Regions from separate parts of the Nocardioides sambongensis genome, predicted to be linked through region 1. Evidence: riboswitches for the same ligand, from Rfam matches in the RefSeq annotation. Region 1 holds a riboswitch; the other holds the start of a gene.
The links. A riboswitch is a leader RNA that binds a small molecule or an ion and turns the genes downstream of it on or off. The one in region 1 is predicted to bind cobalamin.

Region 1 (15,771 bases):
CGCCGCCGCTGCGGGTCTCGCCGTCGATCCGTCCGTGGTGGATCTCGTAGCCGGCCGGCGCGTGCACGGCCAGGCGCTTGTCCCGGGTGAAGCGGGTGACCAGGTCGAGCAGCCCCAGTCCCTCGGCGGCGCCCCCCACCGGGCCCTCCACGCCGTCCGGGTCCTCGATCCGGCGCCCAAGCATCTGGCACCCGCCGCAGATCCCCAGCACCGGACGACCGGCCGCGACGTGGCGGGCGATGGCGCGGTCGAGTCCGCGGGCGCGGAGCCAGGCCAGGTCGGCCAGCGTCGCCCGGGTGCCGGGCAGCACGACCAGGTCGGCGTCGGCCAGTCGCCCGGGATCGCTGACGAAGCTCACGTCCAGGTCGGGCTCCAGCCCGAGCGCGTCGAGGTCGGTGAAGTTGCTGATCCGCGGCAGCCGGACCACCGCGACCCGTCGCGCTCCGTCGGCGGCGCGGCGGCCCTCCAGGTCGAGCGCGTCCTCGGAGTCCAGCCAGAGGTCGGGGTGCCAGGGCAGCACCCCGAAGGTCGGCAGGCCGGTCCGCTCCTGCAGGTCGCTGAGGCCGGGGCGCAGCAGGTCGACGTCGCCGCGGAACTTGTTGACCACGAAGCCGCGGACCAGGGCCCGGTCCTCGGCGTCGAGCAGCATCACGGTGCCGAAGGCGGACGCGAACCAGCCGCCGCGGTCGATGTCGCCCACCACCACGGTCGGGATCCGGCCGTGCTGCGCCAGCCCCATGTTCACGTAGTCGGAGGTGCGCAGGTTGATCTCGGCCGGACTCCCCGCGCCCTCCGCCACCACGAGGTCGAACCGGCCGGCGAGGTCGTCGTAGGCGTCGAAGGCCGCGGCGGCGAGCCGGCGGCGGCCGTCCACGAAGTCCCGGGCGGTGACCTCACCGTCGGGCAGACCCATCCGGATGACGTGGCTGCGCCGGTCGCTGCCGGGCTTGAGCAGCACCGGGTTCATCGCGACCTCGGGCGGCACCCCCGCGGCGAGGGCCTGCACCCACTGCGCCCGGCCGATCTCGCCGTGGCCGTCGAACGGGTCGGCGCCGAGCGGCACCACCATCGAGTTGTTGGACATGTTCTGCGCCTTGTACGGCGCCACCCGGATGCCGCGCCGGGCGAACGCCCGGCACAGCCCGGTGACGAGCACGGTCTTGCCGGCGTCCGAGGTCATCCCGGCGACCAGCAGCGCACTCACCGGCGGCCCTCGAACGCATGGGGCCGCAGCACGTCGCGATCGGGCAGGCTCATCGCTCCCCCTCCGGCGCGCGCAGCAGGTAGACGTCCATCACCCATCCGGCCGCCGCGCGCAGCCGATCCCGGGCGGCTCGCACCTGCGGCAGCACCTCGGCCACCCGCCCGGTGACCAGGCGCTCGGTGGTGGTCCCCAGGTTGCCGCCCCACCACAGCGACCACGCGGCCAGGTCCGTCTGCTCGAGCTCGTCGAGGTCGCGGTTGAGCATCACCACGATGTTGCGCTGGCCGGCGTCCACCGCCGAGCGCAGCGCCCGGCCGGTGGTGACGTGCAGCGGGTGGCCGACCTCGTGCAGCACGATCCGGTGCCGGGCAGCGAGCAGCTGCAGGGCGGAGATCCCCGGCAGCACGTTGACCTCGACGGCCTCCCCGGAGCCGGTCCGCGACGCCGGCAGGTCCGCGACCCGGTCGAGCACCCGGAGCGTGGAGTCGTAGAAGGCCGGGTCGCCCCAGACCAGGAACCCGACGTCGCCGGGACGGGCCGCCATCGCGTCGGCGACCCTCTCGGTGCGGGCGTCGTGCCAGGCCGCCACCGCCGCCCGGTAGTCGGCATCGGCCCCCACGGCCCCGGTACGACGCTCGCGGGGCGGGTCGTCGACGTACACGACCGTCGCGGACGGTCCGACGTGACGGGCGAGCACCGCCTCCCGGGCCCGCACCAGCGGGTCCGGTGCGCCGTCGCGCACCGACGCCGCCTTGTCGAGCACCAGGAACCAGTCGACCGAGCGCATCGCCGCGACGGCTTCGACGGTGACCTGGTCGACCCCGCCGGGGCCGATCCCGATCACCCGCACCCTGCGTGTGCTCACCGCGACCTCACCGGTCCTCGAGGTCGCCCTCGACCTCGAGGTAGACCTGTTGCAGCGCAGCCAGCGTCCGGGCGGACGGCTCGGCCCACAGCTTGCGGTCGACCGCCTCGTGCAGCTTCTCCACCATGCCACGCAGCGCCCACGGGTTCGACCGCTTGAGGAAGGCCTGGTTCTCCGCGTCGAGCACGTAGGAGTTGGCCAGCGACTCATACATCCAGTCGTGCACCACGCCCGTGGTGGCGTCGAAGCCGAAGAGGTAGTCGACCGTCGCGGCCAGCTCGAACGCCCCCTTGTAGCCGTGCCGCTGCATCGCGCTGATCCACCGGGGGTTGACCACCCGGGCCCGGAAGACCCGGTTCGTCTCCTCCTGCAGGCTGCGGGTGCGGACCGCGTCCGGCGAGGTCGAGTCGCCGACCAGGGCCTTCGGGTCGCGTCCGGTGAGCGCCCGGACGGTGGCCACCATGCCACCGTGGTACTGGAAGTAGTCGTCGCTGTCGGCGATGTCGTGCTCGCGGGTGTCCAGGTTCTTCGCGGCCACCTTGATCCGGCGGTAGTTGGCACGCATGTCGTCGGCGGCCGCGACACCGTCCAGGTCGCGGCCGTAGGCGAAGCCGCCCCACGCGGTGTAGACCTCGGCGAGGTCGTTGTCGTCGCGCCAGGACCCCGCCTCGATGGCCTGCAGCAGGCCGGCGCCGTAGGAGCCCGGCTTGGACCCGAAGATCCGGGTCCTCGCCCGACGGGCGTCACCGTGCTCAGCCAGGTCGGCGCGGGCGTGGGCGCGCACGTGGTTCATCTCGTCGGGCTCGTCCAGGTCGACGACCATCGCGATCGCGTCGTCGAGCATCGTCACGACGTGCGGGAACGCGTCCCGGAAGAAGCCGGAGATCCGCACCGTGACGTCGATCCGCGGCCTGCCGAGCTCCGCCAGCGGCACCACCTCCAACGACCGCACCCGCTTGGACGCCTCGTCCCACTCGGGCCGCACGCCCAGCAGTGCGAGCACCTCGGCGATGTCGTCGCCGGAGGTCCGCATCGCCGACGTGCCCCACACCGAGAGGCCCACCGAGCTCGGATAGTCGCCCTCGTCGTCGAGGTAGCGCTGGAGCAGCGAGTCGGCCAGCGCCTGCCCGGTCTCCCAGGCCAGTCGGGACGGCACCGCGCGCGGGTCGACGGTGTAGAAGTTGCGACCGGTCGGCAGCACGTTGACCAGTCCGCGCAGCGGCGAACCGGACGGCCCGGAGCGGACGAACCCGCCGGCCAGCGCGTGCAGAACGGCGTCCATCTCCGCCACCGTGCCGTCCAGCCGGGGCACCACCTCGGTCGCGGCGAAGGCCAGCACGCGTCGTACCTCGGGGTCCTCGTGCAGGCCGTCGGCGGCGGCGGGGTGCCATCCGGCGTCCTCCATCGCCTGCACCAGGTCCCGCGCCTGGGACTCGACCCGGTCGGTGGTCGGCGCGTCGGCGTCGTCGGCGAGCCCGAGCGCCCGACGCAGACCCGGCACCGCGTTGCTGGCGCCGCCCCAGACCTGGGCGGCGCGCAGGATGGCGAGCACCAGGTTGACCCGGGCCTCCCCGGCCGGGGCGTTCCCGAGCACGTGCAGCCCGTCGCGGATCTGCGCGTCCTTGATCTCGCAGAGCCAGCCGTCGACGTGCAGCAGGAAGTCGTCGAAGGTCTCGTCGTCCGGCCGGTCGTCGGCGCCGCGCTCGGCCATCCCGAGGTCGCGGTGCATCTCCGCGGCGTGCATCAGCTGCCAGATCTCGCCGCGGATCGCGGCCAGCTTGGCCGGGTCCATCGCGGAGATCTTGTCGTACTCCTCGAGCAGCCCCTCCAGGCGTGCGATGTCGCCGTAGCTCTCGGCGCGGGCCATCGGCGGCACCAGGTGGTCGACGATGGTGGCGTGGGCGCGTCGCTTGGCCTGCGCGCCCTCGCCGGGGTCGTTGACCAGGAACGGGTAGACCAGTGGCAGGTCGGCGATGGCGGCGTCGGTGGCGCAGGCGGCCGAGAGCGCCGCGTTCTTGCCGGGCAGCCACTCCATCGAGCCGTGCTTGCCCAGGTGCACCACGGCGTGGGCGCCGAACCCGCCGTCCGCGACACCGGCCCGCAACCAGCGGTACGCCGCCAGGTAGTGGTGGCTCGGAGCAAGATCCGGATCGTGGTAGATCGCCACCGGGTTCTCGCCGAAGCCGCGCGGTGGCTGGATCATCACCACCACGTTCCCGGCCGGCAGCGTGGCGAGCACGATCTCGCCGTCGTCGTTGACGAAGAGGGTCCCCGGCGACGCGCCCCATGCCTCCTCCACCTCCGCGCGCAGCCGGGCGGGGAGGTCCGCCGTCCACGCGTCGTAGGCGGACCGGCCGACCCGGACGTGAGCGTCGCTCAGCTGCGCCCCGGTCAGCCACTCCTCGTCCTGGCCGCCGGCCTCGATCAGCGCGTGGATGAGCGCGTCTCCCGCGGCGGTCTCGTCCTCGGCATGGGCGGGGTCGTCGAGGATCCGGGTGACCACGTTGTCGGTGCCCAGGTGATAGCCCTCCTCCCGCATCCGGCGGAGCAGCCGGACGGTGCTGACCGGGGTGTCCAGGCCGACCGCGTTCCCGATCCGCGCGTGCTTGGTCGGGTAGGCGCTGAGCATCAGCGCGATCCGCTTCTCCGCGACCGGCACCTTCCGCAGCCGCGCGTGGTTGACTGCGATGCCGGCCACCCGGGCACAGCGCTCGGGGTCGGCGACGTAGTGCGGCAGTCCGTCGGCGTCGAGCTCCTTGAACGAGAAGGGCACGGTGCTGATCCGGCCGTCGAACTCCGGGATCGCCACCTGGTTGGCGTAGTCCAGCGGGCTGACCCCGTCGTCGGACTCCTCCCACTCCGCGCGGCTCCCGGTCAGGCAGAGCCCCTGCAGCACCGGGATGTCGAGGGCCGCGATCCGCTCGACGTCCCAGCTCTCGTCCTCGCCGCCGGCCGAGACGGCCGCCGGCGTCGCGCCGCCTGCCGCCAGCACGGTCACCACCAGCGCGTCCAGGTCCCGCAACGCCTCGAACAGGTCGTCGGGCGCGGACCGTAGCGAGCCGGCGAAGACCGGGACGGCGACCGCCTCCCCGGTGGCGTCGATCGCGTCCGCGAGCGCATGCACGAAGTCGGTGTTGCCGCTGGCCTGGTGGGCCCGGTAGTAGAGCACACCGACCCGGGCCCGCCCGGCCGTCATGTCACCCGTCGGCGGGGTCGGCCGCTCCTCGAGCCCCCAGGTGGGGATCTGCGCGGGCGGCTCGAACCCGTCCCCCTCGAGCAGCACGGTGTCGCCCAGGAAGGCGTGCAGCTGGGCCAGGTTGGCCGGGCCGCCCTCGGCGAGGTAGCGGTGCGCCTCGGCCGCGACGCCGACCGGCACGGTGGAGCGCTCCATCAGCTCCGCGCTGGGGGCGGCCTCGCCGCCGAGCACCACCAGCGGAGTGCCGGTCGCGTGCAGCGCGGCCAGCAGCGCGTCGTACTCCTGCGGGGAGCCGAGGAGCCGGACCACGGCGAGGTCCGCGGCCGCCGCCGCGGCGGCGAGGGCGCCGATCTCGCTGCGGGACGGGTTCGCCCAGGTCCAGGCGGCGCCGCTGGCGCGGGCCGAGAGCAAGTCGGTGTCGGACGTGGACAGCAGCGCGATCGTGCGCACGGATCCTCCTCGGGGTTCTCGCCCCTCATCGGTCGGACATCCCGTGGTCAGTGTCTGGCTGCGCGTCGCCGACCGAGGTCGACCACGCGGTCACAGTGGCGGAACCGCCCCGGAGTCTCACCGGGTTCCTGCTCCACGGGACGTGTGGTGCGCACAGCCTACGGTGGGCCCGTGCCGTACGACGCCGCGCCCGCCCCTGCGGACGCCGGTGCGCCCGTGGTGCTCCCCGACGGCCTGTCCCGCGCCGACATCCTGGCCGCGGTCGGAGCCGCCCGGCTCTCCCGCCCCGACCGCGCGCTGACCCTGGTCGGGCACGGCAGCTCAGGGGTCGCCGTGCTGTCGCTGGCGTTGCACCAACGCCGACTCGGACTGGTCCTCGCCGCGGTGACCTGCCGCGATGCCGCCGACGACCACGACCCGATCAGTGGCGCGCCCCTGCCGGCGCCCGGCCCACCGCGCCACCCGACCGCGGTGACGATCCTGACCGCGTCGGGGAGCCGCTGGGCCGAGGGAACCGCCGCGGCGTGGCGCGAGGCGGGCTGGGAGGTCACCCTCGGCCGGGTGGCCGCAGGCGTCAGTTCACCTGACGGTCCCGGTCCTTCCAGTAGCCCTCACGGAGCTTGAACTTCTGCAGCTTGCCGGTCGCGGTGCGGGCGAGCTCGTCGCGGAACTCCACCGAGGTCGGCGCCTTGTAGCCGGCCAGCCGTTCCTTGCACCAGGCGATCAGCTCGGCCTCGGTCTCCGGGCCGGCGACGCCACCGTCGGCGAGCACCACCAGCGCCTTGATCGTCTCGCCCCACTTCTCGCTGGGCACTCCGATCACGGCGACCTCGGCGACCAACGGGTGCGAGAACAGCGCGTCCTCGACCTCGATCGAGGAGACGTTCTCCCCACCGGTGATGATCACGTCCTTCTTGCGGTCGGCGATGGTCAGGTAGCCGTCCTCACCGATGGTGCCGCCGTCGCCGGTGTGGAACCAGCCGTCGGCCAGGCACCGGGCGGACTCCTCCGGGTTGTCCCAATAGCCCTCGAGCACGACGTTGGAGCGGGCCAGCACCTCGCCGGAGCCCTCCTCGCTGTCGTCGATCTTCAGCGTCACCCCGATCGCGGGCGCCCCGGCCCGGGTCAGTCGGGCCGCACGCTCCTCGCCGGGCAGGTCGTCCCACTCGGCGCGGGTGCGGTTGAAGGTCAGCAGCGGGGAGGTCTCGGTGAGGCCGTAGATCTGGATGAACTCCCACCCGAGCTCCTCCTCCACGCGCACCACGGTCTTGGTCGGCGGAGGTGCGCCGGCCATGATGATCCGCACCCGGTCGCGCCCCGGGATCTCACCGTCCCAGGTCTGGGCCGCCTCGAGCACGGCGGCGGCGACGGCCGGTGCCGCGCACATCACGGTCACCCCGTGGTCGCGGACCCGGCGCAGGATCTCGGCGCCGTCGACCTTGCGGAGCATCACGTGCTGCGCGCCGACCCCGGTCATCGCGAACGGCATCCCCCACCCGTTGGCGTGGAACTGCGGCAGCGTGTGCAGGTAGACGTCGCGGTCCCCGATCTGGGCGTGCAGCCCGAAGGTCAGCGCGTTGGTCCAGATGTTGCGGTGGGTGATCTGCACGCCCTTGGGCCGGGCCGTCGTGCCCGAGGTGTAGTTGATCGTCGCGGTGGCCGCCTCGTCGTGCTCCCACGGCACCGGTACGGCGCCGGGGTCGGCGTAGAGGTCGGAGTCGGTGCCGAGCACGAACTTGTGCTCGCACTCGATGCCCTTGAGTGACTCCTCGAGCTCGGGATCGACGTAGAGCACCCGGGCACCGGAGTGGTCGACGATGTACTGGATCTCGTCGGGCCGCAGCCGGAAGTTCACCGGCACCAGCACCCGGCCCCAGCCGCTGACGCCGAAGAAGGCGACCTGCAGGCGGGCGCTGTTGTGGCTGACGACCGCGACGCGCTCGCCGACGCCGATGCCGAGCTCGTCCAGCTTGGCGGCCTGGCGGCGGGCCAGGTCGGCGACCTGCGCGTAGGTGAGCTCGCCGAGGCTGGCTGCGGGCTGGTTCGGCTCGTCCACGACGCCGACGCGGTCGCCGTACACGGTGACGGCGCGGTCGAGGAAGTCGTTGACGCTGAACGGAACGAACATGGACACCCCTCCAGGTGGATGTGATCGTCGCCACGATAGGCCGGTGGTGTCGGTCGCGGTCCACCCCCGATGGGGTGTCGCGCCGCACGGCCGCCCGTGCGGGCCGGATGAGAGTGCTCTCATCCTGCTCTCACCCGGGCGCCACCTTGGGGCAGGATCGTGCCCACTATGCGGTGGTGGCCTGAGCAGGGGTGGCGGAGCCCGGTGTGGCGAGCGGTGCTCGCCCTCGCGGTCGTGCTGCCGCTGGCGGGATTCGTGGCCGGGACCGTGGTCGGCGCGTCCGACGACGGCCCCGGGAAGCGCGCACCGGTCGAGCTCACCACCCAACGCACCACGGAGTCGACCGGCCCGGCCCCGGGGCGCACCGCGCGGCCGCGGCCCGGCGGCTCGCCCTCCCCCACGCCCCGCGACGACGACCGGGACGACCGGGACGACCGGGACGACCGGGACGACGACACCGTCGAGGTGATCACCCCGGAGCCCTATGACGACGAGGATGATGACGACGACCGAGGCGAGGCCCACGACGACGCGGACGACGATGACGAGGACGACGATGACGGGAGCGGGGACGACGGGTGACGCCGCCCGGCGGCCCGGCCTGTCCGTCCGGGTCCGGATCACCGCGCTGGTGGCGCTGCTGGTCACCGTGGCCCTCGCCGGCGCCGGCCTGATCGTCTTCGTGATCGAGGCCGAGCGGGTGGAGAACTCCACCGAGCGAGAGGTCGAGCAGGAGCTGGACGAGTTCGTGGCGCTGCGCGACGCGATGGTGGCAGCCGACCCCGACGTCGGCACGCGCGCGCTGCTCACCGAGTTCCTGCGCCGCAACGTCCCCGACGACGACGAGCTGCTGGTCGCCTGGGTGGGTGACCGGCCGGTCGCCCAGTTCCCCGCGGACCCGCTGGTCGACGATCCCGCCTTCCGGGAGGCCGTCGCGCCGCTGGTGACCGACGGCGGGACGACCTACCTGTCCACCCCGGACGGCGAGGTGCGGGTGCGGTCCCAGCCGGTCACCGGCGACGCGGACGGCGCGCTGCTGGTGGCGACGTACCTGGCCGAGGACCGCGCCGAGCTGCTGTCCACGATGCGCACCTACGCGATCACCGCCGGCGTCTCGGCGCTGCTGATCACCCTCGCCGCCGGATGGTTGGCCGGGCGGTTGCTGCTCCCGCTGCGCACCCTGCGGCACACCGCGGAGGAGATCAGCGCCACCGACCTCTCCCGCCGGATCCCGGAGGCCACCCGGGACGACGGCTCGCCAACCCGCCGTGACGACGTCACCGCGCTGACCCACACCGTGAACGGGATGCTGGACCGGCTGGAGGCCGCCTTCACCGGGCAGCGACAGTTCCTCGACGACGCCGGGCACGAGCTGCGCACCCCGCTGACCGTGCTGCGCGGCCACCTGGAGCTGCTCGACCCGGACGACCCGGTGGAGGTCGCCGAGACCCGGGCGCTGCTGGTGGACGAGGTGGACCGGATGGCCCGGCTGGTGGGCGACCTGATCCTGCTCGCCAAGAGCGACCGCCCCGACTTCCTCGCGCTGGGCGAGTCCGACCCCGACGACCTGGTCGCCACGGTGCTCGCCAAGGCCCGCGCCCTCGGCGACCGCAGCTGGGTGCTCGACCCGGCGACGGGGTCGGCGGCTGGGTCGGCGGCCGCCGGACCGCTGCTGCTGGACGAGCAGCGGATCACCCAGGCGCTGCTGCAGCTCGCGGACAACGCGGTCAAGCACACCGCCCCGGGCGCCGAGATCGGGATCGGCACCGCGGTGTCCGGCGGCACCGTCCGCTACTGGGTCCGCGACACCGGCCGCGGCGTGCCGGACGCCGACCGGGACCGCATCTTCGAACGGTTCGGCCGATCCCGGGTGCCGGACCAGGACGAGGGGTTCGGCCTCGGCCTCTCCATCGTCGCCGCGATCGCCGCCGCGCACGGTGGCCGGGCGTTCGTGACCGACCCGCCCTCGGGCCCCGGCGCCTGCTTCGTGCTCGCGCTGCCCGCCGTCCGTCCGCTCGACACCCTGGAGGTCTGATGGCCCGGATCCTGATCATCGAGGACGAGGAGCGGATCGCCTCGTTCGTCGCGAAGGGGCTGCGCGCCGAGGGGCACCAGAGCGTGGTCGCCGCCGACGGCCACACCGGCCTGGAGCACGCGCTCTCCGGCGAGTTCGACCTGGTGGTGCTGGACATCGGGCTGCCGGGCCTGGACGGCTTCGAGGTGCTCGACCAGCTGCGCTCGCAGGGGTCGCGGGTCCCGGTCGTCGTGCTGACGGCACGCGACTCCGTCGGCGACACCGTCTCCGCCCTGGAGGGCGGCGCGGACGACTACATGGCCAAGCCGTTCCGGTTCGCCGAGCTCAACGCCCGGATCAAGCTGCGGCTGCGCGCCGAGGCCGGCGCCGGCGGGCGCGAGGAGAGCCTCCGCGCCGCTGGGATCTCGCTGGACCTGCGCACCCGCCGGGCGCAGGTCTCCGGCCGGCAGGTCGACCTGTCGGCGCGCGAGTTCGCGCTCGCCGAGATCTTCCTGCGCAACGCCGGGCAGGTGCTCTCCCGCGAGCAGCTGCTCGACCACGTGTGGGGGCTCGACTTCGACCCCGGGTCGAACGTCGTCGACGTCTACGTCGGCTACCTGCGCCGCAAGTTCGGCGCCGACGCGATCAGCACCGTGCGCGGCATGGGCTACCGGTTCGGGCGCTGATCACGCCGAGCGGCCGGCGGCTCAGCGACCGCCGACCTTGAAGGAGAGCTGGGGCGCCGGCTGGCGGGCCATCACCGGCTCCAGCGCGTCGGCCACCTGGTGCGGCAGCGGCCGGTCGCCCGGGCTGCGCTCCAGCATGGCGAGTACCACCTCGCGCACCTCCGCCGCCACCGGTACGTCGAAGCGGGCCGCGTCCTCGACCAACTGGGGATGCCGCGCGGCCGGCGTCGGCGCGTCGGGCTCGCCGTACCGGAAGGGGCGGCGTCCGGTGATCGCGTGGAACAGCGTGGCGCCGATCCCCCACACGTCCGAGGCGTGTCCGGGGGCGCCGTACCGTCCTCCCGGATCGGCCTGCTCGGGCGCCAGGTAGGCGTCGGTCCCGATGATCCCGGTGATCTCCTCCGCCGCCGCGGCGGAGCGGGCCACGGAGAGGTCGATCAGCCGCGCGGGCGAGCCCATGATCAGGTTGCTCGGCTTGATGTCGAGGTGACAGACGTCGGCATGTCCGAAGAAGTGCACCGCGCTGGCCAGATCGACCGCGAGCGGCAGGTACTGCTGCTCGGAGAGGCGGCCGTGCCGGCGCAGCAGACGCCCCAGGTGGGGGCCTTCGACGTGCTCGAGGACCAGGTGCGGCCGGGCTCCCGCGCTGTCGTGGCGCAGTCCCCGCACCACCACCGGGTGGTGGGCGATGTCGAGCGCGCGGGCCTCCCGGTCGAGGCCGGCCAGGGTGGCTGCGTCGTCGATCAGGTGCGGGCGGACCAGCTTGACCACCACGGTGCCGTAGGTGATCTCGTCGAAGGCGAGGTAGGCCTCGAAGGCGGACCCACCCCCGAGCAACCGCAGGGCGGTCAGCTCGGGGGTGATCGCGGCGCCCTCGACGAGCGCCCAGCTCTCGCCGTCGGGGGTGGTGCCGGCGGTGCCGGGCATCGTCAGGGGCGTGCTCATCGGACCCGGCCCGTTCAGCGGGTGTTGTTGCGGCTGCGGTCGTTGGTCTTGTTGCGCGACCAGTCACGGGTGCGGTCGCCACCGTCGCGCGTCCAGTCCTTCACCTTCTTGTTCCGACTGTTGTCACGACCGCTCCGGCTGCCGGTGCGGGACCGGTCGTTCCTGGTGTTCCTGGTGTTCTTCGACTTGGTGTTCTTCGACTTGGTGTTCTTGGAGCGGGTGTCGCGGTCGTTCCGGGTGCGGTCCACGTCGTCGTCACCGTCGTCGTCGACCTGGGTGACCCCGGGGGTGTCGTCGTCGCGCTTGAACAGGTCGTCGCCGGCGAAGGCGGCGACCGGCAGCGCGACCAGGCCGGTGGTGACCAGTCCGGCGAGACCGAGCGTGGCGGTGGACTTGAGCTTCATGGTTCCTCCTCGTCGTGGGTGTCTGACGGGGAGTACGTTGCCGAGCCGCCGTGAGGCGTCCGTGAGGTCCGGATGAGAGCCCTCTCATCCCGCACATCGGCGGTCGGCGGCGTGCGGGAGACCGTGGCCGCGCGACCGCCGCACGACCCTAGTCCAGCGCCATCGACAGAAGGTGGTAGCTCAGCGCCTTGCCGTGACCGTCGAGCACCGTCGACCCGGTGACGCCGCCCCGAGTGCACCGGGCAGGGTCAGCACCAGCGCGGGCAGGGTCGGCATCTCGGACACACGGACCGGGCCGGTGAGCGCACCACCGAAGTGCGCGGCCACCCGCTCCTCGGTCAGGCCGGCGACGAGCCGGGGATGGTCGTCGGGGTCTCGTGGCAGCACCGCGAGGATCAGGGTGTCGCCCTTGTCGCCGGCCCGGACGTCGGCGAGGTCGTCGAGAACCGTCATGTCAGATCACCTCCACCCGGGGTGTCACGAGGTCGCGCGGCACCAGGCACGAGCGGATCGCCACCCGTTCGTGGCGCAGCCCGCGGGCACCTCCGCCGCCTGCCGGGCCGTTCGTGTAGAGCGACTCGACCTCCCACCCGACCGCGTGCGCGGCGTCTTCGTCGTGGACCCGTGCCGAGACCCGCAGCCGCACCTCGAGCGGGTCCGTGGCGGCCGCATCCGCCCACCCCCGGAACGCTGCACCCGCGCCGATCATCTCGACGGTGATCGCGTCCTCGGCCAGTCCGTGGATCGCGACGAGCCGCTCGCGCACGACCTCGGCCGCGAGCTGTGCGCGCTCCAGTGCGCGGGGGCCGGCATAGCTGATCTGTCCCTCGCCCAACCAGCCGTCCCGGAAGCCGAGCGTCACCTTGAGCTGGTCGGGTCGCGCAGCGCCCGCCGCCCCGGAGACCGCCACCCGGTCCCGGCCGGTCTCCTCGAAGCTCACCCCGGTGAAGTCAGCGATGACGTCCGGTGTCACGTACGACGACGGGTCGCCGACCTCGTAGAGCAGCTGCTCCCCGCAGGTCCGCCGGTCCAGACGTCCGCCGCTGCCGTCGACCTTCCCGAGGACCGCTCGCCCGTCGGGATCGACGTCCGCGAACGGGAAGCCCAGCCGGGCCAGACCCGCGACGGGTTTGGTCAGGGGGTCGGCGAAGTAGCCGCCGGTCAGCTGTCCGGCACACTCGAGCAGGTGGCCGACCACGGTGCCCGCGCCGAGCCGGTCCCAGTCGTCCAGCGACCAGCCGAAGGCATGTACCAGCGGGCCGAGGTAGAGAGCCGGGTCGGCGACGCGGCCGGTGACGACCAGGTCCGCGCCGTCCTCGAGTGCGGCGACGATCGGCTCGCACCCGAGGTAGGCGTTGGCCGAGATCAGCTCGGCGGAGGCCGACGAGAGCGGTTGACCGGTCTCCCACAGCTCCGGGTCGATCCGCCGTACGACGTCGAGCACGTCGTCCCCGGTCACCACCGCGACCCGGGACTGCAGGCCCAGCTCGGCGACGATGCGGCGGGCCGTCTCGCCGGCCGCCGCAGGATGGGCGGCACCGGAGTTGGTGACGATCCCGGTGCCCTGCCGGGCGGCGTGTGGGAGGACCGCCCGCAGCCGCGGGGCGAGCAGCGGGTCGTACCCGGTCGTGGGGTCTGCCAGCCGACGCGCGTGACCTGCCGCGACCGTCCGCTCCCCCAGGCACTCGAAGACCAGGTAGTCCAGGTTCGCCTGAGAGGCGAGCTCGACCGCGGGGTCGATGCGGTCGCCGGCGAAGCCCGCACCGGCGCCCAGCCGGAGCCGGGGGACGTCGCTCCTCACGCCCACAGCGGCACCGCCCCGGTGATCACCGCGGCCACCAGCATCACCAGGCTCACCAGCCAGGCCCATCCGACCAGGTGACGGATGTGGCGGCCGATGTCCACGCCGCCGAGGCCGACGAGGAGGAAGAACGAGCCGGTCAGCGGGCTGATCGGGAAGCCGACCGTCTCCTCGCCGAGCAGCGCGGCCTGGGCGATGTCGGTGCCCGAGACGCCGAACTGCTCACCCACGCCGATCAGCACCGGCATGACCCCGAAGTAGAACGCGTCCGGGCCGAAGAGGAGGCTCATCGGGACTCCGAGAGCGCCGACGATCAGCGGGAGGGCAGGTGCGGCGCCGCCGGGCAGGGCGTTGGCCGCGACCTCGGCCATCTCCTCGATCATGCCGCTGCCCTCCAGGATGCCCAGGAAGACACCGGCCGCGAGCAGCGTGGTCGCCATCAACATCGCGCCCTTGGAGTGGGCCTCGATGCGTTTCGTCTGTTGCGCCAAGCCGGGGTAGTTCACCACCAGCGCGATCACGGCGCCGACGAGGAAGAGCAGCTCGGGCGACGCCGTACCGGCGATCAGCAGGGCGATCACGACGAGGGTGAGCAGCGCGTTGAACCAGAGCAGCCGCGGCCGGAGCAGCTCCGGGTGGGGCTCGTCGGTGTCGTCGACCGCGATGCTGGTGCCGACCGCGGCGTCGACCGGTCCGCCGCGGCCCCGCACCGGAACGGCGCCGGTGTTCGGCAGGGCGCCCACCGAGCCAGCGGTGTTCCCGGCCCCGACGCTCGTGGTGACCGCGCTCTGCTCGATCCGCTGCGCCTCGCGCCGGCCCAGCCACCAGGCGATCACGACGACGGTGATCATGCCGACGACCTGTGCCGGGATCAGGGGCACCCAGAGGTCGTTGGCGGCCTCGCCGGTGACCGATGCCGCCCGGGCCGTCGGCCCGCCCCACGGCAACAGGTTCATCACGCCTGCTCCGAGCCCCACGCACGTGGTGAGCACCAACCGGCTCATCCCGAGCCGGTCGAAGAGCGGCAGCATCGCCGGGATCGTGATCAGGAACGTCGTGGCGCCGGCACCGTCGAGGTGGGCGGCCATCGCCAGCAGCACCGTACCGACGCACACCGTGACCGGCGCGTTCCCCGCGAACCGGACGATCCGCGCGATGACCGGGTCGAACAGTCCCGCGTCGCGCATCACGCCGAAGTACACGATCGCGAAGACGAACATCGTCGCGGTGCCCACGACTCCGCCCAGGCCGGCGGCGACGAACCCACTGATCTCGGTGGGGCCGAAGCCGGCCAGCAGGGCACCGACGACCGGGACGCCGGCCAACGCCACGACCGCCGCGACACGGTTGGTCAGCAGCAGGGCCAAGATCGCGGCCACCATGAGGTAGCCGATGAGTGCGAGCATCACAAGCCTTTCGTCTCTGGCGCCGGGTCCTCGACCGGACTCGGGCCTCGTCGAGTGTGACCACCGACACTTGTCCGCGTCCAACATCAATGTCGGATAGATTGATGTGTGATGAGCATTGATATCGGACTGCGGCACCTCCGCGCCGTCGTCGCCGTCGCCGACGCGGGCGGTTACTCAGCCGCCGCGCGCCGGCTCGACATGGCCCAGTCCTCCTTGTCCCGCACCGTCGCCGAGGCGGAGCGCCGCCTCGGCGTCCCCCTCTTCGAGCGCACCACACGGCAGGTGCGCCCGACGCCGGACGGAACCCACCTGATCGGCATGGCCCGACGACTCCTTGCGGACTTCGACGCCTCGCTGGCGCACTTCGAGGGCTACCTCGCCGGGCAGCGCGGCACCGTCTCGATCGCAGCACTGCCCTCGATCGCGGCGACACTCCTGCCCGGAGTGCTGGCAGCGTTCCGCGCCGAGCGACCCGAGGTGACGGTGATGGTGCGTGACGGCCTGTCCGGTGAGGTGCTGGAGATGCTCCGCTCGGGAGCGGTCGACCTGGCCCTCACCGTCATCGGCGAGTCGCCTGCCGGCACCACGGCCCGGCAGGTCGCCAGCGACGAGTTCGCCTGCGTGATCCCTGAGGGTCACGAACTCTCCGCCCGGAAGGAAGTCCGCTGG
Region 2 (15,771 bases), 2.1 Mb from region 1:
AGTGGGCGGTCGCGTGCTGGGACGGGCTGGAGTCGCAGCAGCCGACGTGGCCGCACTGGGCGCAGCGGCGCAGGTGCACCCACCAGCCCGCGGACTCCTCGCACTCCACGCAGCCGGCGCCGGAAGGAGCGGCGGACGGGTCGATGCCTTCGGTCATGCACCCACTCCACTCCGGTCCGCCGTGGTTGGCAAGGGACGGCGATGATCGGATCGCGCTCGGGAGAGGACGTGCGCCAGCAGCGGTGACGATCGGCACCGGACGTGCGCCCGCAGTGGGAGAATCCGCGGGTGATCACGCACGTCGCGACTGCGGCCTCCTCCTCGTCGTCGGCCGACGAGCTCACCACGGCGATCGTCTCCCTGTTCTGGATCGCGTGCGTGGTGGCCGTGTCGCCCCTGGTGGTGAGGCTGGCGCGGGGGCTGGTGCCCGACGTGGTGGTGCTGCTGGTGCTCGGCTGTGCGATCGGCGCCAGCGGCCTGGACCTGGCGTCCACCGGCGACGGGGTGGAGCTGATCCGGGAGCTCGGGCTCGGCCTGCTCTTCCTGATGGCGGGCTCCGAGATCGACCCGGCCACGCTGCGCTCGCAGCAGGGGCGGCACGCCGCGGTGACCTGGCTGCTCTGCCTGGTGCTGGGCTTCGCGTTGGCGTGGGCGTTCATCCCCGACGCCGACTTCCAGGTGGCGCTGGTGCTGGCGATCGCGATCACGTCGACCGCGCTCGGCGCGATCCTGCCGATCCTGCAGGACCGGGGGCTGGGCGGCACCGCGCTCGGTCGCGCCGTGCTCACCCACGGCGCGATGGGCGAGCTCGGCCCGATCCTGGTGATGGCGGTGCTGCTCGGGTCGCGCAGCACACTGAGCACCCTCGCGCTGCTGATCCTGTTCGTGATCATCGCGATCGCGGTCACCGTCGTACCGCGTGCGCTGGTGCTGCGGGTCCCGGGTCTTCGCGTGGCCCTGATGGACGGCATGCACGGCACCGGCCAGACCGGGATGCGGGTGATCTTCCTGCTGCTGCTCACGCTGATGGCGGCCGCCGCGGTCTTCGAGCTCGACGTGGTGCTCGGGGCGTTCGCGGCCGGGTTCATCCTGCGCGAACTGCAGCCGGCCGACGCACACTTCCTCGAGGAGCGCGTCCAGATCGTGGCCTGGAGCCTGCCGGTGCCGGTCTTCTTCGTCACCTCCGGGATGAGCATCGACATCGACGCGGTGATGGAGCGGCCCGGGTTGGTGGTCACCTTCGTGGCGATGATCATCCTGGTGCGCGGCGGCGTGGTGTGGCTGCGTGAACGGTTCGGCGTGACCGGGTCCGGCCTGACCACCCGGGCCGAGCGCTACCAGCTGGCGCTCTACTCGGCGGCCGGTCTGCCCATCATCGTCGCGGTGACCGAGCTCGCGCGGGAGCGGGACCTGATGCCCGAGGACGTGGCTGCCACCCTGGTCGCCGCCGGTGCGGTGACGTTGCTCCTCTTCCCGCTGCTGGCCCGGTTCGGCGGGCGTCGCCGGGAGCGACTCGCGACGCGGAGCTGAGCCGGGTGGGTGGTCCAGCCCGGTGATCGCGGATCGCCGCGGGGCCGCCGAGTAGCGGGTTGTCGCCCGGAGTCGGCACCGGACTGACTACTGTGACCACCCTCACAACCAGTCCCGAGGAGAGCCGCGATGAACGACTCCGCCTTGATCACCGTCGGCCTGCCGATCGCCCTGGCCATCATCATGTTCGGCCTCGGCCTCTCGCTGACGCCGTCGGACTTCGCCCGGGTCGCCCGCAGCCCGAAGGCGGTCGCGATCGCACTGGTGCTGCAGATCCTGGTGCTGCCGGTGATCGCGTTCGGCCTGGTGACCGCCTTCGACCTGGACCCGCTGCTCGCGGTCGGCGTGATGCTGCTCGCCGCCTCGCCCGGCGGGACCACCGCGAACCTGTTCAGCCACCTCTTCCGCGGGGACGTCGCCCTCAACGTCACCCTCACCGCGATCAACTCGGTGCTCGCAGCGGTCAGCATCCCGCTGATCACCAACTTCGCGATCAGCCACTTCGACGCCGACGGGGAGCTCGGCCTGCAGTTCACCAAGGTGATCCAGGTCGTGGCGATCGTGCTGGTGCCGGTCGCGATCGGCATGGTGGTGCGCAGCCGCTCGGCCGAGTTCGCCCACCGCGCGGACAAGCCGGTCCGGATCTTCTCGATCATCGTCCTCGCCGCCGTCGCGATCGGTGCTCTGCTCGGCGAGCGCGACAACATCGGGGAGTACCTGGAGCAGGTCGGCCTCGTCACCGGCCTCTTCTGCCTGATCAGCCTCTCCCTCGGGTACGGCGTGGCGCGGCTGCTCCGGCTCAGCCAGGCGCAGGCCGTCGCGAGCTCGATGGAGATCGGCATCCACAACACGACCATCGCGCTCACCATCGCGCTGAGCGTGCTCGACAGCACCGAGGTCGCCATCCCGAGCGCGGTCTACTCGATCTTGATGTACGTCCTGGCGACCGCCTTCGGCTTCGCGATCAGTCGGGGTCGGACGGGTGCGGAGGAGGCCGTCCCGTCGCACCGGGCGTGACCCGACCGGTCCTATCTCCGTCGGTGGTATCTGCGGTCGCCGTTGGCCAGTCGGGTGGTGGCGTAGGTGGGGTCGTGTTCGCGGTGGTGGTGGAAGGAGCAGAGGAGTAGGCCGTCGGTGAGGTCGGTGCGGCCGCCTTTCGACCAGGGGTCCAGGTGGTGGGCTTCGCACCAGCGGGCTGGGATGGTGCAGCCTTCGGCGCGGCAGGTCTTGTCCCGGAGTCGTAGTGCGGTGCGTTGGGCTGTGGTGAACAGCCGGCGGGCGCGTCCGAGGTCGAGGACTTCGGACTTGCCGCCGAGGACGGCGGGGAGGATCTTGGCGGTGCAGGCCAGCCGGCGGGCGTGGGCGGCGCTGATCCGCTGCTCGCCGTTGGTGTCGTGGCTGGGGTCGAGGAGTCCGGCCGTGGCGAGGTCGCGGGTGAGCTGGGTGTGGTCGATGGTGACGATCACGGTGGTGGTGTCGCCACCGTGGTCGGGCAGGTTCGCGGGGTCGAGGTGCTCCAGGAGTGCTCCGAACGCGAGGCCGCGGGCGTGGTGCTGTGGCAGTCGTTCGGCGTCTGGGTTGGCGCCCGTTCTTGCGTCCTGGTCGGAGGCGTGGTGGCGGGGTGAGGTGTAGGCGTCGAGGTAGGTCGCCAACCGGCCAGCGATGGGGTCGGGGACCAGGGCGGTGATCCGGGTCAGCCCGTCGCCCAGGGACCGGATCCGCAGGCTGGTCTTGGCGTGCGCGGCGGCTTCCAATGCGGCGAGGCGTTTGGCGTCTTCCTCTTCGGCGATCTCGGGGGCGACGACGTCGAGGATCCGGTCCGCGAGGCGACGTAGCTCTTTCGGACCGAACCCACCCTCGGGTATCCCGGGCCGGTCGCCGGTGCCGAGAGCGACGAGGTCGGCCTCGGCCCGCCGCCGCGCCTTGGTGTCGATCCGGGCCGGCAGGGCGTCCAGGCCGGTGGTGATCACCCGCGCCTGCTCCAGGGACAGTGCACCGCGGGCCATCGCCGCCCCACCCGCGGCCAGGACTCGTCGATCGAGGTGGCGACCTTCGACTCCGCACGCAACCGGCCGGGGTCGGTGCCGGTCCGCAACGCCACCCACCCGGCGACATCCCGCGCCCCGTGCGTGTCCGCGATGTCGGCCGACGCGACCAGGACCCGCATCCGCAGCTCCACCACCTGCGCCTCGAGCGCCACCAACCCGGTCAACAGCGCCTCGCGTTCGGGCATGGTGAGGAACCCGGGCTGACGCTCCGCGACCTCACCCAACGCGTCTCGGCACACCGCGACCGCCTCGCCCAGCGGGGTGCGGGTGCCGGTCAGCGACATCGGGAGAACCTTCCGAGACAGGTGCAGCAGATGCCCCGATTCTACGTGATCTCGAACACCAGTTCGAGCCCTACGGAGAGGTTTGTGGAACTGTTCTTGCAGCTCAGAGCCTGTTTTCCACAGATCGTCCGCAGCTCCTGGCCCACTCTGGGACTCGCGTGCCGCGTGGGCACTGACCGGACCAACAGCACGCGCCGACCCACCCAGGCCGACCCACCCAGGCCGACCCACCCAGGCCGACCCACCCAGGCCGACCCACCCAGGCCGACCCACCCAGGCCGACCCACCCAGCCGAGCGGCCCGCGCCGACCCACGCGCCGAGCAGTCGCCGTACTCACCCAGCGGCGACGCAGGCCTCGATCGCCTCGCCCAGGATGTCGATCCCGCGATGCAGGTCGTCGTCCTCGATGGTGAGGGGTGGGGCGATCCGGAAGATCCCGCCCATGCCGGGCAGCTGCACGATGTTGAGGTGGAGGCCGCGCTCCAGGCAGGCAGTGGTGACCGCGCGTCCCAGCTCGTCGGCCGGCGCCTTGGTCGCCTTGTCGCGGACCAGCTCGATGCCCTGCAGCAGGCCGCGGCCGCGCACGTCGCCCACCTCCTCGAAGCGGTCGCGCAGCCCGTCCAGCCGCGCGGTCAGCTCGACCCCGAGCCTCGCCGCGCGTTCGACCAAGCCCTCGCGCTCGACGACGTCCAGCACCGTGAGCGCGACCGAGGCGGCCAGCGGGTCGGAGACGTGGGTGGTGAAGAAGAGGAAGCCGCGCTCGTGGCAGGTCTCCTCGATGGCCGCGGTGGTGACCACGGCCGCCACCGGGAGGCCGGCGCCGAGGGTCTTGGAGAGAGTCAGGACGTCGGGCACGACGCCGTCCCGCTCGAAGGCGAACAGCGTGCCGGTGCGGCCGACACCGGTCTGCGCCTCGTCGAGCACCAGCAGCATCCCGCGCCGGTCGCAGTGCTCGCGCAGCCGCGCCAGGTAGCCCTCGGGCAGCTCGATGATGCCGCCGGAGGAGAGGATCGGCTCGACCAGGCAGGCGGCGAGGCTGCCCACCGACTGCTGGTCGATCATCCGGAAGCCGTAGTCCAGCTCGGCCTCCCAGTCGTAGGACCCGTCGGGGTGCCGGAACGGCGAGCGGTAGGCGTTGGGCGTGGGCAGCGTCAGGTTGCCCGGCACCGCTGGTCCGTAGCCCCGCCGGCCTGCCGAGAAGGTGGCGGACGCGGCGCCGGAGGTCATCCCGTGCCAGGACTGGTCGAAGGAGACCACCTCGAACCGTCCGGTGAACAGCTTGGCCATCTTGATCGCGGCCTCGTTCGACTCCGCGCCGGTGGTGAGCAGCAGGGTCCGCTCCAGCGGCGCGGGGAGCAGTCCGGCGAGCCGGGTCGCCAGGTCCACCACCGGGCGGCTCAGCATCCCGGAGAACAGGTGGTCGAGTCGGGCCACCGAGGCGGAGACGGTCGCCACCACGTCGGGATGGGCGTGGCCCAGTACGGCGCTCATCTGCCCCGAGGTGAAGTCGAGGATCGCCCGACCCTCCTCGTCCCAGACGCGGCAGCCCTCGGCCCGGTCGATCACCCGCGGCGTGAAGGCGCCGCCGTACCGCACCAGGTGCTGCTCGGCCTGCTGCCAGAACGTGGACCGACCCATCGGATGCTCCCCTCGACCGGGCCGCGACGGTGTGCCGCGCGCGTGCCGCGAGGCTAGGGCGTGTCTCCCAAGTCCCCGCCTGCTGCGCGGCGCTTCCGACTCGATCTGGCTGTGTCGGGGCCGCTCGACGTGCGATCCGGCATGCCGTCGCGGTCCCCGCCTTGCCAGATCGGCCGGAAACACCGCTCGCTACGGCGCCGACTCGGGAGACACACCCTAGGTCATCCGGCCCGTCCGCGCCGCCGCCGACGCCGGCACGATCACGCCGCGCCCGCCACCAACCACGACCCCACGTCACATAGATGCAGCTCGAATATGTGCGCGTGGAACATAGTGCAGGTGACGGCGGTCACCCTACGTTCGACGTCATGTCCACCCACCTGTCCGGGCGCACCGCCCTGGTCACCGGCGCCGCGAGTGGCATCGGTCGCGCCGTCGCGCAGCGCCTCGCCGCCGACGGTGCCCGGGTGCTGCTGCTCGACCACGACCGGGCCGGGGTGAGGGCCGCCGCGGAGGAGGTCGGGGGCGATCCGATGGTCGTCGACCTGACCGACCGGGAGGCGATCCGGGGTGCCGGGCTCGACCGGCGCGGCATCGACATCCTGGTCAACAACGCCGGCATCCAGCACGTGGCGCCGGTCGAGGAGTTCGACCCGGACGCCTTCGAGCGGATCCACCGGCTGATGCTGATCGCACCGTTCCTGCTGGCCCGCGCGGTCCTCCCCACCATGTACGCCAACGGTTGGGGGCGGCTGGTGCACGTCTCCTCGGCGCACGGGCACCGCGCGTCGCCGTACAAGTCCGCCTACGTCAGCGCCAAGCACGGGCTCGAGGGCCTATCGAAGGTGCTGGCGCTGGAGGGCGCCGAGCACGGCGTCACCAGCAACACCGTCTGTCCCGGCTACGTGCGCACGCCGCTGGTGGAGGGACAGCTCAGCGACCAGGCCCGGACCCACGGGATCACCGAGGAACGGGTCCTGCAGGAGGTGCTGCTCGCCCGCACGGCGGTCAAGCGCCTCGTCGAACCGGAGGAGGTGGCCGGCCTGGTGGGGATGCTGTGCGGGCCTGGCACCGACTCGATCTCCGGAAGCTCCTACCTGATGGATGGCGCCTGGAGCGCCGCTTAGAGAGAAGGAAGCACGCAATGACCAGCTCGACCTCGGGTGCCGGGACCAGCGCGGACGCGCCGGCCGCAGAGCGCACCAACATCGTCAAGGTCGTCTTCGCCAGCCTGATCGGCACCGCCGTGGAGTGGTACGACTTCTTCCTCTACGGCTCGGCCGCCGCACTGGTGTTCGGCACCCTCTTCTTCCCGGAGTCCAACCCGGTCAACGCCACCCTGCTGGCGTTCGGCACCTACGCGGTCGGGTTCGCCGCCCGACCGCTCGGTGGCATCGTCTTCGGGCACTTCGGCGACCGGGTCGGCCGCAAGCAGATGCTGGTGGTCTCCCTGCTGATGATGGGTGCCTCCACGTTCGCGATCGGCCTGCTGCCGACGTACGCCGCGATCGGCGTCGCCGCGCCCGTGCTGCTGCTCGTGTGCCGTCTGCTCCAGGGCTTCGCCGTGGGCGGCGAGTGGGGCGGCGCGGTGCTGATGGCCGCCGAGCACGGGGGCGAGGACCGGCGCGGCTTCTGGGCCTCCTGGCCGCAGGCCGGCGTCCCGCTCGGCAACCTGCTCGCCACCGGCGTGCTGTGGATCCTGGCCGCGGTGCAGAGCGACGAGGCGTTCGAGGCGTGGGGCTGGCGGATCCCGTTCCTGCTGTCGGCCGTGCTGGTGCTGATCGGTCTCTGGGTCCGTCTCCAGCTCGAGGAGTCGCCGGTCTACCAGGAGGCGAAGGCCGAGATCGCCGAGCAGAAGTCCGAGGCCTCGCACATGCCGCTGGTCGAGGTGATCCGCACCTACCCCAAGGAGGTCGCGGTCGCGATGGGCATGCGGATGGCCGAGAACATCAGCTACTACATCTTCACCGTCATCTCGATCACCTACATCACCACCTACCTCGACGAGGACAAGAGCGAGATCCTCAAGCCGCTGCTGATCGGCGCCGCGGTGCAGTTCTTCCTGGTGCCGACGGTGGGGCCCTCTCCGACCGGATCGGCCGCCGCCCGCTCTACCTGGTCGGCGCGATCGGCGTCGGGGTGTGGACGTTCGTCTTCTTCGCGCTGCTGGACAACGGCAGCTCCACGGCACTGCTCGTCGCCGTGCTCGGTGGACTCTTCTTCCACACCCTGATGTATGCCCCGCAGGCCGCGTTCTTCTCCGAGCTGTTCGGCACGTCGGTGCGCTACACCGGCGCCTCGGTCGGCTATCAGCTGGCGTCGATCTTCGCCGGCGGCCTGGCGCCGATCATCGCGGTCAAGCTGCTCGGCTCGACCAGTGAGGCCGACACCACCGCGGTCGGGATCTACGTCGCGATCGCGGCGGTGATCACGATCATCTCGGTGCTGGTCGCCCAGGAGACCCGGGCCAGCTCGTTGCGGCACGACCGGGTGGTGCGCGGCGCGCACGACTGATCCGGTGGCGCGTCGGGCCGCCGCACCGGGCGGGCTCAACGCGTCAGCCGGCGCAACCGCAGCGCCAGCTGGAAGTCCAGCGCCCGGTCCGGCGAGCGCCACTGCTCCCCGTCGAGCAGCCGCCCGATCCGGTCCAGGCGCTGGGTCACCGTGTTGGGGTGCACGTGCAGCGCCTCCGCGGTCGCCCGCAGCGCACCGGCGTTGCCGAACCAGGCCTCCATCGTCGCGACCAGCTCGGTGCCGCGGCGCGCGTCGTAGTCGACCACCGGCCCGATCGTGGCCGCGACGAAGTCGTCCAGCTCCTCGGGGCCACTGGTGCCGAGCAGCAACCTCGCCAGCCCCAGGCCTGCCGGGTCGCTCACCTCGCCGGACCGGCCGAGGGCCACCAGGGCGTCCACGCAGCGGCACGCCTCCGCCCAGCCCTCGGCTGCGGTGTCGGCGCCGGTCCAGCCGACGGTCACCTCGGCGCCCGCCGCAGCCAGCCGGTCCCGCAGCTGGTGTGCGGCCCCGGCCCCGGACGGCACCACCACCACCGCCCGCCCGCCGTGCACCCCGCCGAGTCCGTGGTGCTCGGCGGCGAGGGCACCGGCGATCCGGGCGGCGCGGTGGCGCTCCAGCCCGTCGGTCGAGGCAGCCGCCACCTCGACCGGACCACTCAGGTCGGCCCGGTGCAGCCGCAGCCGCTCGGTGATCCGCCCCAGGTCCTCGGGGGCGCCTCGAGCAGGTCGCCGAGCAGCTCCCCGCGCACCCGCTCGTCGGCCTCCGCCTCGGTGCGGCGGAAGAGCAGCACGAGGGCGATCACCAGCGCGGCGCGCTCCAGGGTGCGTCGGCGTACCTCGTCGAGCTCGGTGGTCGGCCGGGCCACCAGCGTGCCGAGGTGCTGCTCGCCGGCGGCGGCGACCGCCAACCAGGTGCCGTCGGCGCGACGCACCGCGTGCCCCGAGGCGCGGGCCGTCGCCACGTCGTCGGTGAGCAGGTCCGGGTCGGGGGCGTCGGGGCCGCCGACCAGGCGGCGCCCGTCCTCGTCGTAGACGGCGAGCGGCCCGCCGAGCGACGCCGCCACGACGGCCGCCACCTCCTCGACGCCGCCGCCGTTGAGCAGCGCGTCGGTCATCTGGTCGTGGGTCTGCCCGGACTGCTCGGTGGCCTCGGAGCGCCGGCGCAGCTGCTCGTTGGCCTCGTCGGCGGCCGCGACCGCGCTGCGCACGCGGTCGAAGAGCCGGGCGTTCTCCAGCGCCACCGCTGCGTGCGCGGCGAACGCGGTGAGCAGCGCGACCTCGGAGGCGGGGAACTGGCGGACCGTGCGGTGCACCGCGAGCAGCGCCCCGATCACCTGGCCGTCCACCACCAGCGGCACGCCGAGGATCGCCCGGATCTGCTCGGCCGCCACCGCGTCGTCGATGTAGCCGCGGTGCAGGAAGCGGGCGTCGGCCTGATAGTCCGCGGTGAAGTACGGCGCACCGATCTGGGCGACCAGCCCCAGCAGCCCGGTGCCCAGCGGCAACCGCAGCTCCCCGAACTCGCGGGTCAGCGCCCCGTCCGTCACCTTCATGTACGACGCCTCGTCGTCGTTGAGGGACAGGTAGGTCATGTCCGCCCGCAACAGCTGGCGGGCGCGCCGCACGATGGCGGCGAGGATCGTGTCCAGGTCGCGGATCACGATCAGGTCGCTGGCGGTCTGGTTGAGCGCCGACAGCTCCGCCTCCCGGCTGCGCTGGCGGCTCAGCTCCTCGTGCACGCGCAGCGCCAGCTGGTGCTGCTCCCGGGCCTCTGGGTCCGGGGCGTCACCGAGCGCGGCGTCCAGCGCGGCCCGGTCGGCGCCGTCGGCGAGCAGCCGGAGGAAGTCGGCGGACACCGCTCAGCCGAGCCCGTCCAGCGACTCGAGGGCCTCGCCGGCGGCCCGCACGCCGGCGTCGATCGCCCCCTCCATGTAGCCGCTCCAGGCCACGGCGGTCTCGGTGCCGGCCCACTTGATCGGCCCGACCGGGGTGGCCAGGGCGGAGCCGAAGTGCAGCCAGCCGCACGGCCCCGGGTTGGCGTTGTAGCAGCCGCGGATCCAGGGCTTGTCGGCCCAGGAGCCCTCGACGATCGCCTCTGGGCGGCCGGCGCGCGGGCCGAAGTGGCGGGCCATCTCGGCCCGCAGGGCGTCGTGCCGTCGCTCGGCCGGCCAGCGGCCCTCGACCCGCGCGCTCTCACCCTCGAGGAACGCCAGGATGATGCCGGGGCCGCCGTCGGCCATGCACGAGTCGTTGGTCATCCGCGCGGGTCCGGCCTCGGAGATGAGCTGGCCGTTGAGGCCCTGGTCGCGCCAGAACGGCTCGTCGTAGACCAGGAACGACTTGTGCGCCGAGGCCTGCGGCATCCGCTGGGTCAGCTGGTCCCGGACGGCCGGCAGCGGCGGGTCGTAGAGGATCCGCCCGGCCAGGGTGGGCGCGAGAGCCACGATGACCTGCCGTCCGCGGGCGATCAGGCCGCCGCGGCACCGCACGGTCACCGCCTCGCCGGCCACGGTGATCTCCTGCACCGGCGAGTCCAGCACCACCCGGTGGCCGAGCTCGGCGGCGAGGCGCTGCGGGATCTGGGCGGTGCCGCCGACGAACCGCTTCGTCTGCGCCCCGCCCTCGGACTCGCTGAGCAGGTCGGCGGTGACCCCGCAGGTCACCACGTTGAACAGCAGGCCGAGCAGGGAGACCTCGACGGTCGGCACCGCGAGGATGCCGACGGTGCAGATCTCGAGCAGCTCGCGGGCGAGCGGGGAGAGGCCCTGGGCGTCGTACCACTGGCCGACGGTGATCCGGTCCCAGATGTCGGCCTGCGGCGCTGCCCACGGCGCGGCGGCGTCCACGGTGGCGGCCATCGCGTCGAGCTCGCGGAGCACCCGCTCGACCGCGGCGACGTCCTCGCCGTGCGCCCGGTGGAAGGCGTCGCCGCGCAGCACCCGGCCGCCGAGCTCATAGCTGGTGTCGCCCTCCTCGAACTGGTCGTGCACCACGATGCCCAGCTCCGCGGCGAGCGCGCTCATCCGGTGGTGGGTGTCCCCGATCCACTGCGCGCCGAGCTCCAGGTGGACGCCGGGCGCCCACTCCTCGGTGAGGATCCGGCCACCCACCCGGTCGTCCGCCTCCAGGACGACCACCTCCCGCCCGGCGCGGCGCACCTCACGGGCGGCGGTGAGCCCGGACAGGCCGGCTCCGACCACGACGACATCGCTCTCGAGGACCACCGGGGACGGACCTGGGTTCGGCATGGAGGGAGCCTAGTGTCGACCGGTGTCGGGCGGCGCCGGAAATTCTTTCCGCCGATCTCCACGATTCCCGGGACAGAGCTTGGCCCGGCGTGCCATGATTCTTCCCGAGAACCCGAGGTGACCCGAGACGCCTCGGGTTCTCGCTATTTCTCCGGCCTCTGGTCGCCGGCCGTTCTCCACGCCGTTCTCCACGCCGTTCTCCATGCCGTTCTGCACGGCCGTGCCCCCGGCGCTCCTCCCTGGCTCCGGCCGGCCCGTGCTGGGGCGGGCCCTGTACGGTGCGAGTGCCAGTTTCTCCCCACCAGGAGAGAGGGAACCCGGTGAGAGTCCGGGACTGACGCGCAGCGGTATGGGTGACGCACGGAGCACGATGTCACTGGGCCCGAGGGCCTGGGAAGACGCTCCGCGGCGGCTGAGCCCGAGTCCGAAGACCTGCTGGCCCTCCCGGCGACCGCCGTGAGGTCACCAGGGCTCTCGCGCAACGGGCTCCGACCTCGAAGGACCGACATGCGTCGTATCGCCGTCGTGCTCACCCCGCTCACCTGCCTGGCGCTGATCACCGCCGGATGCGGACTCGACTCCGAGCAGTCGAGCGCCGCCGGCTCCACCGTCGAGCTGGACAACTGCGACCACGCCGTGAGCGTCGCACAGGCCCCGAGCGGGTGGTCTCGCTCAACCAGGGCTCCACCGAGGTGCTGCTCTCCCTCGGCCTCGCCGACCGGATGGTCGGCACCGCCACCTGGACCGACCCGGTGCTGTCCTCGCTGGAGGAGGCGAACGCGGACGTGCCGCGGCTGGCCGACAACGCCCCCTCGTTCGAGGCGGTCCTGGATGCCGAGCCGGACCTCGTCACCGCCTCCTTCACCAGCACCCTCGCCGAGGGTGGGGTGGCCACCCGGGAGCAGTTCGAGGAGCTCGGGGTCGGCACCTACGTGGCGCCCAGCGCCTGCGTCGGCAAGTCGGTGGTCTCCTCCGACGGCGCCCGCGACGAGCCCTTCGAGATCGAGCAGGTCTACGCCGAGATCACCGACCTGGCCGAGATCTTCGGCGTCGAGGAGGCCGGGGAGGAACTGGTCGCCGACCTCGCGGACCGCCTGGCGACCGCCGGCGAGACCGATGCCGGCGGCACCACCGCGCTCTTCTGGTTCGCCAACGCCGAGTCGCCGTACCTGGCCGGGTGCTGCGGCGCGCCGGGCCTGATCGCCGACGAGCTGGGGCTGGAGAACGTCTTCGACGACGAGACCGACGAGTGGCCGCAGGTCAACTGGGAGACGGTCGCGGAGCGCAACCCCGACGTGCTGGTCATCGGCGACCTCACCCGCCGGAGCCAGACCGCCGAGACCGCGGCCGCCAAGATCGAGTTCCTCGAGTCCAACCCGGTCACCCGGGAGATGGACGCGGTCCGCCACGGCCGCTACGTCACGGTCACCGGCGCCGAGATGAACCCGTCGCTGCGCACCGTGTACGGCGTCGAGAACGTCGCGGCGCAGCTGCGCGAGCTCGGCCTGGCCGGCTGAGCCCGGGGCCGGCGGTGTCCATGACCAGCCGTGTGGTCCGCGAAACGCGCGCGGGGTCGTCCAGGAGGCGGCCCGGGAGGCGGCCCGGGAGGCGGCCCGGTGCCGGCGCGCCCGGCGCGCGCGGGATCGGCGTGCTCTGGGTCGGCGCCGGTGCCTTGCTGCTCTGCTCGATCGCGGTGGCGATCACCATCGGTCCCTCCGACCTGGGACCCGGGGACGTGGCCGCGGTCGTCTGGTCCAAGCTGACCGGAGCGGAGTCGGGACTCACCCGGATCCAGGACGGCATCGTGTGGAACCTGCGCCTGCCCCGCACCCTGCTGGCGGCGATCTGCGGCGCCGGGCTGGCGGTGTGCGGAGTGATCCTGCAGTCCCTGCTGCGCAACCCGCTGGCCGACCCGTTCGTGCTCGGCATCTCCTCGGGCGCGTCGACCGGCGCCGTCTCGATCGTGGTGCTCGGGCTCGGCGCGGGATCGATCGGTCTCACCGGCGGGGCGTTCCTCGGGTCGCTGGCGGCCTTCGGTCTGGTGCTGCTGCTCGCCTTCGTCGCCGGCGGCACCACCGACCGGGTGGTGCTCGCCGGGGTCGCGGCCACCCAGCTCTTCTCGGCACTGACCTCGTTCATCGTCTACCTCGCCGCCGACGCCGAGCAGACCCGCAGCGTCCTCTTCTGGCTGCTGGGCTCGCTGGCCTCGGCCACCTGGGCCGACGTGACGGTGGTCGGGCTGGTGCTCCTCGGCTGCCTCGGGGTCTGCCTGGTCCGCGCCTCGGCGCTCGACGCGTTCACCTTCGGCCAGGACGCGGCGGCCTCGCTCGGGGTCGACGTGGCGCGGACCCGGCTCCTGCTCCTGGTGGTCACCGCGCTGATGACCGCCGTGGTGGTGAGCACCTCCGGCGCGATCGGCTTCGTCGGCCTGGTGCTGCCGCACGCGGCGCGAGCCCTGGTCGGCTCCCGGCACCGGGTGCTGCTGCCCACCGCCGCACTGATGGGGGCGGTCTTCCTGCTCTGGGTCGACACCGCCGCCCGGACCGTGCTGGACCCGCAGGAGCTGCCGGTGGGGGTGGCGACCGCCCTGATCGGAGTGCCGGCGTTCGTGGTGCTGCTGGCCCGGAGGGGGAGGGCCCGATGACGCTCGAGGCCCGCGACGCCGGGTGGCGGGTCGGGTCGACGGCGATCGTCGACCGGGTCTCGTTGCGCCCCGGGGACGGCAGCGTGGTCGGCCTGCTCGGGCCCAACGGCTCCGGCAAGACCTCGCTGCTGCGGATGCTCGCCGGCCTGCGGCGACCCACCAGCGGACGCATCGTCCTCGACGGCGCCGACCTGGCCGGGCTGCCCCGCCGGGACCTTGCTCGCCGGGTGGCGCTGGTGGAGCAGGACGTCAGCACCGACCAGGACCCCACCGTGCGGGAGGTGATCGACCTCGGCCGGATCCCGCACCGGCCGGCGTGGAGCGGGGACCGGGCCGTGGACCGGGCTGCGGTCGCCGCGGCGGCGGCGACCACCGACGTCGCCGACCGGCTGGACCGGCGCTACTCGACACTGTCCGGTGGGGAGCGGCAGCGGGTGCAGATCGCCCGGGCCCTGGCCCAGGAGCCGAGCGTGCTGCTGCTCGACGAGCCCACCAACCACCTCGACGTACGGCACCAGCTGGAGCTGCTCGCCCTGGTCCGGCGCACCCCCGTCACCGTGGTCGCCGCCCTGCACGACCTGAACCTGGCGGCGACCTTCTGCGACCGGCTGCTGGTGCTGGCCGGTGGCCGGGTCGTCGCCGACGGACCACCCCGTGAGGTGCTGACCGCGGAGCTCGTCGCGGAGGTGTACGGCGTCCGCGCGCGGGTCGTCGAGGACGAGGCGGGTCTGTTCGTGCGCTACCTCGCCGGTTGACGCCTCATCAGTCGACGCGCTGGTAGAACGCCATCCGCAGGTCCGAGGCGACGTTCACCCGGGCTCGCACCGGCGCGCCCGGCGACACCACCTGTCGGGTGGAGGAGAAGCCGCTGGTCCCGGCGTTCGCGTAGCTCGCGCCACGGTGTCCGTCGTACCAGGTGTGCAGGGTGCTCGGCCCGGTGCCGGGGGTGCGCCAGCTGAGCAGGACCACCGACTCCTGGTCGCCGGCAGGTGCGTTCGCGTTCAGCGACCGTTGCTGGCGGGCCTCGTGCACGGCGACCTTCTCCCACAGGTGGCCGCTGTCCTCGATCACCGTGGGGTCGGTGCGGTTGTCGGTGGGGGAGACCGGCGTCGCGTAGACGCCGACCACCAGCCGTGCGTCCGCGGGCAGGTCCCCGTCTCCCACCGGTCGCAGGGTCACCGTGGTGGTCACGTCGGTGTCGGGCTTCGCCGCCCTGCCGACGGGGGCGATGTCGGTGGTGCCGTCGACCGGCACGGTCTCCCCGCACACGCCATCGCCCATCCGGACGGAGGCGCCCTCGGTGTCGGCGACGTCCACGGCCAGCCGGCCGCCGCTCGAGGTGCCGACGCAGGCGGCGTACAACTCGATGCCGGCGTCGCCGCTCGCGGTCCGGGCGGGCAGCTCGATGCTGGTCTCGCCGGGCTCGCCGGCGACGGCCCCGAGCAACCGGGCCCCGGCGACCTCGTCGCGGAAGGTCACTCCGCCGACGGTCTCCCCCTCGGGGCGGGCGTCGGTCAGCTCGTAGACGGCGAGACCCGGCGTCCCGTCCTCGGCGGCGACCGCGATCCGGGCCGGCTCGCCGGCGGGCACCACGGTCCAGTCGGTGAAGTCCGCGGCGGCCGTGCGGTAGGCGTCGGTGACCGTGTCGCCAGAGACGCGCACGGAGTCGTCCTCGCCCGAGGTCGCCCAGGCGACCAACCGGGGGCCGTCGTCGGCGGTCAGGTCGACGCGGACCCGTCCGTCCTCCCCGGCGACCGTGTCGACCACGCGATAGGTGTAGCCCAGCGAGCTCAGGGTCTGCGGGACGTCGACCCCGACCACGGTCTGGTTCGCCGGCTGCGGCGGGTCGTCGATGGCGCCCACCG

Region 2: another riboswitch for cobalamin. It lies ahead of FIV43_RS16705 (ABC transporter substrate-binding protein); the one in region 1 lies ahead of cobN (cobaltochelatase subunit CobN).

Annotation. Positions count from the first base shown of each region.
Region 1 covers NZ_CP041091.1:1,476,347-1,492,117, forward strand. Annotated here, with positions in the region: gene FIV43_RS06905 (cobyric acid synthase) at 1-1,204, opposite strand, end outside; gene cobF (precorrin-6A synthase (deacetylating)) at 1,254-2,069, opposite strand; gene cobN (cobaltochelatase subunit CobN) at 2,077-5,715, opposite strand; cobalamin riboswitch at 5,744-5,893, opposite strand; gene FIV43_RS06920 (hypothetical protein) at 5,887-6,339, shown strand; gene FIV43_RS06925 (AMP-binding protein) at 6,290-7,843, opposite strand; gene FIV43_RS06930 (hypothetical protein) at 8,012-8,425, shown strand; gene FIV43_RS06935 (sensor histidine kinase) at 8,400-9,878, shown strand; gene FIV43_RS06940 (response regulator transcription factor) at 9,878-10,543, shown strand; gene FIV43_RS06945 (serine/threonine-protein kinase) at 10,565-11,488, opposite strand; gene FIV43_RS06950 (hypothetical protein) at 11,503-11,892, opposite strand; gene FIV43_RS06955 (AtuA-related protein) at 12,073-12,345, opposite strand; gene FIV43_RS06960 (acyclic terpene utilization AtuA family protein) at 12,347-13,693, opposite strand; gene FIV43_RS06965 (CitMHS family transporter) at 13,690-15,099, opposite strand; gene FIV43_RS06970 (LysR family transcriptional regulator) at 15,211-15,771, shown strand, end outside.
Region 2 covers NZ_CP041091.1:3,554,396-3,570,166, forward strand. Annotated here, with positions in the region: gene FIV43_RS16655 (UBP-type zinc finger domain-containing protein) at 1-157, opposite strand, end outside; gene FIV43_RS16660 (cation:proton antiporter) at 289-1,530, shown strand; gene FIV43_RS16665 (bile acid:sodium symporter family protein) at 1,660-2,547, shown strand; gene FIV43_RS16670 (HNH endonuclease signature motif containing protein) at 2,559-3,635, opposite strand; gene FIV43_RS16675 (aspartate aminotransferase family protein) at 4,197-5,501, opposite strand; gene FIV43_RS16680 (3-hydroxybutyrate dehydrogenase) at 5,870-6,628, shown strand; gene FIV43_RS16685 (MFS transporter) at 6,646-7,734, shown strand; gene FIV43_RS23290 (MFS transporter) at 7,641-8,015, shown strand; gene FIV43_RS16690 (PucR family transcriptional regulator) at 8,051-8,656, opposite strand; gene FIV43_RS16695 (GAF domain-containing protein) at 8,671-9,870, opposite strand; gene FIV43_RS16700 (flavin monoamine oxidase family protein) at 9,874-11,262, opposite strand; cobalamin riboswitch at 11,534-11,716, shown strand; gene FIV43_RS16705 (ABC transporter substrate-binding protein) at 11,925-12,779, shown strand; gene FIV43_RS16710 (FecCD family ABC transporter permease) at 12,911-13,906, shown strand; gene FIV43_RS16715 (ABC transporter ATP-binding protein) at 13,903-14,661, shown strand; gene FIV43_RS16720 (hypothetical protein) at 14,669-15,771, opposite strand, start outside.